DNA from 3 places in the Clostridioides sp. LIBA-6622 genome. Region 2 is predicted to be linked to each of the others. Evidence: riboswitches for the same ligand, from Rfam matches in the RefSeq annotation. Region 2 holds a riboswitch; each other region holds the start of a gene.
The links. Region 2 has a riboswitch for cyclic di-GMP ahead of ACTG47_RS15425 (SrtB-anchored collagen-binding adhesin). Riboswitches for the same ligand answer to the same signal wherever they lie in the genome.

Region 1 (2,279 bases), 470 kb from region 2:
GGTATAATCGTTACTATGCCATTTGTTAATGAAAAGAGAAAAATGGGTCTTTTAGTCTGTGCATGTGGACCTAATGAAGAAAGAATGAGAGACATAGCAGCTAAAATGGGAGTTACTGATATAGTATCAGTTCAAAAATGTAAACAAGCTCAAGAAATTAAAGGTGCATTAAAATGTGAAAATCCAGGACACTGTCCAGGACAAGCTCAAAAATGTATAGAATTTAAGAAAGCTGGAGCAGAAGTTATATTAATCGGAAACTGTACTGACTGTAGTAATACAGTAATGGGTTCTGCACCAAAATTAAAATTAGGTGTATATCATATTACTGACCATGTAATGAGAACAGTTAATCACCCATTAATAAGAAGAATAAAAGGTGATGTAAGATTAAAAATAAAATAATATAAAAATATATAATAAAACATCCTTGGAAAAAATTTTAAAATTATTTTCAAGGATGTTTTTTGTTGTGATATGTCGATAACATTAACGAATAATATAAATAATATGGAAAAAATAGACAAAATATAATATATACTATATAATAGTGGCAATAGCTATTAAAATTATATTAGACAAAAACAAACTCAGATATGTGGCCATATTGACATATAAAAATTGAATTGAGTCAATTATCCAATAGAGTTAAGATTTTTTGTATTATCTCAAGATACTCTAAAGTATCTTTTTTAGTGTGGAAATAAGTTTTTGTCTCTTGCTAATAATTTTAGAATGTTCGTAAAGAGTGCACTTAAAAAATAAAAAGTATTACAAAAAAATAAAAAGTATTACAGACATAAAAATTACTAAAAACCTATTTATAGAAACTGTGAAGTATATCTTAAATTTGGGCACTTAAAAGATATATGGAGTTAGTAGTGCAACCTGCTATAAATATAAATAGGAGGAAAATCTTGAAAATAAAAATTAAAAAATCAAGTATAGTTAGTTTAGTAATTGCTTTTAGTATAGCATTTACTGCATTTGCACCAATAATATCTTATGCTGACGAAGTAAGTGGAAAAGATACAATACTTGATGGAGAGAAACCATCAGGAGGAGAAACACCAGACGGAGAGAAACCATCAGGAGGAGAAACACCAGACGGAGAGAAACCATCAGGAGGAGAAACACCAGATGGAGAGAAACCATCAGGAGGAGAAACACCAGATGGAGAGAAGCCATCAGGAGGAGAAACACCAGATGGAGAGAAGCCATCAGGAGGAGAAACACCAGATGGAGAGAAACCATCAGGAGGAGAAACACCAGATGGAGAGAAACCATCAGGAGGAGAAACACCAGATGGGGAGAAGCCATCAGGAGGAGAAACACCAGATGGAGAGAAACCATCAGGAGGAGAAACACCAGATGGAGAGAAACCATCAGGAGAAGAAATTCCAGATGGAGAGAAACCATTAGATGAAATTATACCATCACAAGAAGAGGAAGAATTAGAAGTAGAAGAAATGAGTTTGAATAAGAATATTGAAGATATTCTTAATCTTACTATATCTCAAATAAATAAGCTTGTATATAATTTCTGGGGAGACGAAAATGATGTAAAAACAGATGGACAGTCAGAAATTAATGAAGTACTTACTTCAAAGGATGGAAATACTAGTCTTTGGTATAATGATAAAAATTCAAAAGTAAAGAATACTTTTTTATTAAAAGAAACAGATGGTTCAGATAGACCTTATTTTAATATAAGATTTGATGAGAATACAAAAACTTTAACTTTCGATTATGTAATAGAAGGTCTTATAGGTGGAAGTTCTAAGGATGGTAAATATGTAATAGAAGGTGAAGATGGAGACCAAACTGCATTCTGTTATAATAATCATTTAAAATCTCCAAGTAGTGAACATAAGAGTCCATATTTACCAGCAGAAGACTTTAATGGTCAAGAAAATCAAAATGAAGATGCAATTAAATCTATACTATATGCAGGTTCTGAGTTTGATGGATTTGGATATAAGCAACAATTTAATTTAGGTGGAAAAGAATATGAAATTATGGCTCATTCTGTTACTCAAGATGCAATTTGGATTACACTTGGACAAATGAATGAGCAAGAAAGACTTAAGTTATATCAAAATACTATAAAACTTTATGATAGATTTATAGCAGATGCAAAAACAGAAGAAGAAAAAGCTGAGTATCTAAAAGGCAAAGAAGCAGCAATAAATAGAAAAGCTTATTTAGAAGCATTATTAGAAGCTGGTCGTAAGGAGTTAAAGCCAAATGATACAGGAAAACCTAGTTTAAGTAATGGT
Region 2 (2,279 bases):
TTCCTGTTTTTCATTTACTTGTATACTATAATTTATGTCTTTGTTTTTAACTGGCATAAATACTGTAGTTGATTTTCTGCCTTCAACAAGCTTCTTAAGTGTTCCTTTAGACTCTTCTTCTTCACCTTTATCTCCAGGCTTTATTTCTACATCCACATCTCCACTTCCACTTTCTATTTTTCCAGTAGTTTCAATATGAATTTTTGTATTTGTCTCTTCATCAACCTTTTTAACATATGCTTCTAGACCTATTTTTCCTTGCATTATACTTTGATCATTAGGCAGTTCTCTAAATGTAAGTGTATATTCTCCATTACTTTCTGTTTTATCGAAGCATTCACTTGTATAATCTAAATTAACTTTATTAAATACATCTGGCACATTGAAAGTTATTGAATCACCTGCTTGTATTCCCTTTGATGTTGGAGTATAAGTCAAATTAAATGATATTTTTTTCATTGATTCAGTTTCTATTGTACTGTTATTAACTTTTATAATAAATCCATAATCTTTATTCTCTTCATTAAGTTCTTCTTCTAAAGTTTTCAATAAATTTTCATCTTCTAATGGCTTCTCTTCTTTTGGAGTTTGCTCTGTATTTTTATTGTCTAATGGCTTTTCCTCTTCTGGAGTCTGCTCTGGCTTTTTATTATCTGATGGTTTTTCCCCCTCTGGAGTCTGTTCTGGTTTTTTATTGTCTGATGGCTTTTCCTCTTCTGGAGTCTGCTCTGGCTTTTTATTGTCTGATGGTTTTTCTCCCTCTGGAGTCTGTTCTGGTTTTTTATTGTCTGATGGTTTTTCTCCCTCTGGAGTCTGCTCTGGTTTTTTATTGTCTGATGGCTTCTCTCCTTCTGGAGTCTGCTCTGGTTTTTTGTTATCTGATGGCTTCTCTTCTCCACTTGATGAACTAGTTGAGTTATTTTGAATCTGACTGTTATATCCTAATTCCGAAGCATAAGATACAGTTGGATAGATTGTAGATACTACCATACTTAAAATCATAATTAAACTTATTAATAATGCCTTTTTATTTCCCTTCCTCATATAGATTTCTCCCCTCTATACTATCTATAGTTTATAAACTTCCATTGATATCTCATTTAAAGTAACTTTCAGCAAAAACCATATAAAAAAGGCCATGAAAATAAATAAATTTATATCCATAGCCGGTTGCACCACTGACTCAGTATGTCCATAAGGTGCCCAATAATAGAACATACATCAACATCTCTATAATATTTTATAAAAAACAATTAAAATTGTTATATCCATACTAAATACAATTATATATTTATATTATATAATGCCAATATCCTCTTGTCTATATATTTTACATTTTTTTCCTTATAATAATTTCAATTAATCATTAGATAAAATCTTTATCTACCACAATTACACAATTATATTCAGGATTCATATCCTTAACTAATTTAGTTATATCTTCTTTTAAATCTTCATCTGACATATTTTTAGAGAATTCAGAAGGATTAACTACTATATCAAACACTAAATTTTTCTTACTTCCCTTTCCAACTATTCTGAAATCATGCATAGATTTTACAAGACTATTTTTCTTAAGTATTTCTTCAAGTTCTTGCTTTGCTGACATAACTTCTTCATCTTCAAGACATATAGGGTCCATATGAATTACTAAATACATATCTAATTTTTCAGATATTTCTCTCTCAGCAGTATCTATAATTTCATGAATTTCCATTATGTCTATATTTGATGGAATTTCTGCATGTATAGATGCTATACATCTCCCAACTCCATAGTTATGAATTATTAAGTCATGTGTTCCTATAATATGTTCATAAGATAATAATGATTCTATGATAGATTTTACCATTTCTTCATCTGGAGCTTCTCCTAGAAGAGGATTTATAGTATCTTTTACAAGAGAAAATCCTGCATAAAGTATTACTAGTGATACTACAATACCAACATAACCATCTATAGGTAAATTAGTAAATTTGGCTATGACAAATGATATAACTACACAACTTGATGTAAATACATCTCCTAAAGCATCAAGTGAAACTGCTTTTAATGCTGAGGAGTTAATTTTATTTCCCATAAATTTATTAAATTTACTTAGCCAAATTTTAATCATTATAGATGCAATCAAAAGTATAAGTGGTATTACTTCAAACTTTATAGGAACTGGATTTACTATCCTTTCCACAGATGACTTTATAAATTGAAGTCCTACCAACATCACCATAAATGCTACGATTAATGCTGATAAATATTCTATTCTCCCATGTCCAAAAGGA
Region 3 (2,279 bases), 700 kb from region 2:
TATCACTTGCTTCCATTCTTACTGCATTTTCTAGTATGTTGTTTACTAATCTTACTATTGGAGCTGCGTTTACATCTTCTTCAAGTATTACTGTTTCTCTTACTCCACCAGTTCTATTCTTGTTGTACTCAGTCATTGCCTTATTTATTTCTGAATGAGCATAAGCATGACCTATTGCTTTGTTTATATCTTCTGCACTCGATATAAATATTTCTACATCTTTTCCTGACATACGTCTTACATCTTGAACTGCTTCTCTATCTTGTGGGTCTGACATGGCTAGACATATCTTGTCTCCATCGATTTTGAATGGAAATATCGCATATCTTTTGCATATATTTTCTGGAACCATTTTTGTAGCTAATGTGTCTATTTCTGTTCCTTCTAAAAATACACTTTCTATATCCAAAAGTTCTTTTAATACACTTATTAATAAGTTACTATCTATAAGACCTTCTTGTACTAGAAATTCTCCTAGTCTTTTTCCACTGTTTTTTTGCTCTGATAATGCCCATTTAAGCTGGTCTTCTGTTATGTATCCTTTTTCAACCAGTTTGTCTCCTATTCTAACTTTTTTAGCCACAGATTTCACTCCTTTACTATCTCAATTATATCATCATTTATGATTGTATATTAAAGAAAATAGTATAAAAGACAGGAAGATTTTCTTCCTGTCTTTTTTATTAAATTTATGATATCTTACTCAATGTGTATATAATTTTAACTCTTTTTTGAATACATCTAAACATTTTATATGAATACTACATATCAGTATTATCTATAAGTACTATATATATAATCCCATTTTTTACGGTATTATCTTTTTCTAATGGCTCAGTAAGTTCAGTATCTTTTTTATTCTTATATATTTTATTACCTAAATCACTCAATAACTTATTTGTTTGTTCTTTTGTTAATGTAGCACCTTCGACTTTATTATCCTTAGTATTACCTATCTGTAATACTAATTTATTGCCAACAGAAAGCAATTGATATTCTCCACCTATATCTGCTTTATCAGGAAGAGTCTCCATATAAGCACTTAAACTACTTAAAGTACCATCAACAGGAACTTTATTATTATCTGAATAATAAGACAATGCTGCACTCTTAACTGAACTATAATCAGACTCAACACTTGCTACCTTAGCCTTATTTATATTACTAAATAAAGCTGGAACTGCTACTACTGCTAATATACCTATAATTGCAATTACTACCAATAATTCCACTAAAGTGAAACCTTTTTTATTCTTTCTTAACTTCATTTTTATTCCCCCTCAATTTTTTTAATTAATACTTACTTATAATATATCTGGTTAAAAATCTAAGTAAAATTATTTACACGTACTAACCAGATTTATTTCTAGCATATAACCATTTTAAAACAAAAAATGCTATGAAAATAAAAGTATCCATAAATAAATACAATTCCATAGCCGGTTGCACCACTAACTCCATATGTCCCAAGGCGCCCAAATCACAGAACATACATCAACGTTTCTATTTTTATTAAATTCAGGGTAATGCATAAAATATATACATATCCACTTATATTATATAATAGTTACCAAATTTTATCAACTAAGTTTATATTATTTATATATACCAATAATTTACATATTGAAACACAATTACTATAAATATTTATACTATACAAAAAAAGAAACATCTCCCTACAATTATCATATATCGTAAGGAGATATTTATAAATTATCATTTAGTTTTATCATTGTCATTTCCATCCTTTGCTAATATTTATTTGAAAGCTAGAAGCTATTACAATATAGTATTTTATTAAAATCATCTATATATAAACATTCTATCTCTTTTAATTATGATTCAGTCACAATCACTATATAAATGAAATTCTTCATTTACAGATATGCTTATTGTGCAAAATTACTTTCTTTACAGTAACTTTATATAATCCAGAACCCTCTCACAAACATTAAAGATATAGAATAGATACTATTTTCAATTCTTATAAATAAACTTTCAATAGATTTTTTTATTTCTTCTAGATTGTGACTGAATCATTTAATTATTAGGGGTTCATCTTCTGACCTTCCCATTGGAAACACCTCTTTCTTTATTTATATTTACATAATACTACATAATCTGAAATTTTTCAATACTTTTTCTAAATATTTTTTATATTCATAATATTCATAATATTATATGTTTTTTTATACTTATTTTTTACTTAACTACATCTAAGTTTTAAACTATAATCCTTACCTAAAATTACATACATACTTCTAATAATAAAAAATAGC

Region 1: linked by a shared signal. The riboswitch ahead of ACTG47_RS17525 (Cys-Gln thioester bond-forming surface protein) and the one ahead of ACTG47_RS15425 (SrtB-anchored collagen-binding adhesin) in region 2 are both predicted to bind cyclic di-GMP.
Region 3: linked by a shared signal. The riboswitch ahead of ACTG47_RS18600 (type II secretion system protein) and the one ahead of ACTG47_RS15425 (SrtB-anchored collagen-binding adhesin) in region 2 are both predicted to bind cyclic di-GMP.

What each region holds. Positions count from the first base shown of each region.
Region 1 is NZ_CP196998.1:3,752,800-3,755,078, reverse strand. Features, by position in the region: gene prdC (proline reductase-associated electron transfer protein PrdC) at 1-405, shown strand, start outside; cyclic di-GMP riboswitch class II at 817-902, shown strand; gene ACTG47_RS17525 (Cys-Gln thioester bond-forming surface protein) at 918-2,279, shown strand, end outside.
Region 2 is NZ_CP196998.1:3,286,502-3,288,780, forward strand. Features, by position in the region: gene ACTG47_RS15425 (SrtB-anchored collagen-binding adhesin) at 1-1,044, opposite strand, end outside; cyclic di-GMP riboswitch class II at 1,156-1,241, opposite strand; gene ACTG47_RS15430 (cation diffusion facilitator family transporter) at 1,367-2,279, opposite strand, start outside.
Region 3 is NZ_CP196998.1:3,988,005-3,990,283, forward strand. Features, by position in the region: gene ACTG47_RS18595 (GspE/PulE family protein) at 1-583, opposite strand, end outside; gene ACTG47_RS18600 (type II secretion system protein) at 762-1,268, opposite strand; cyclic di-GMP riboswitch class II at 1,429-1,514, opposite strand.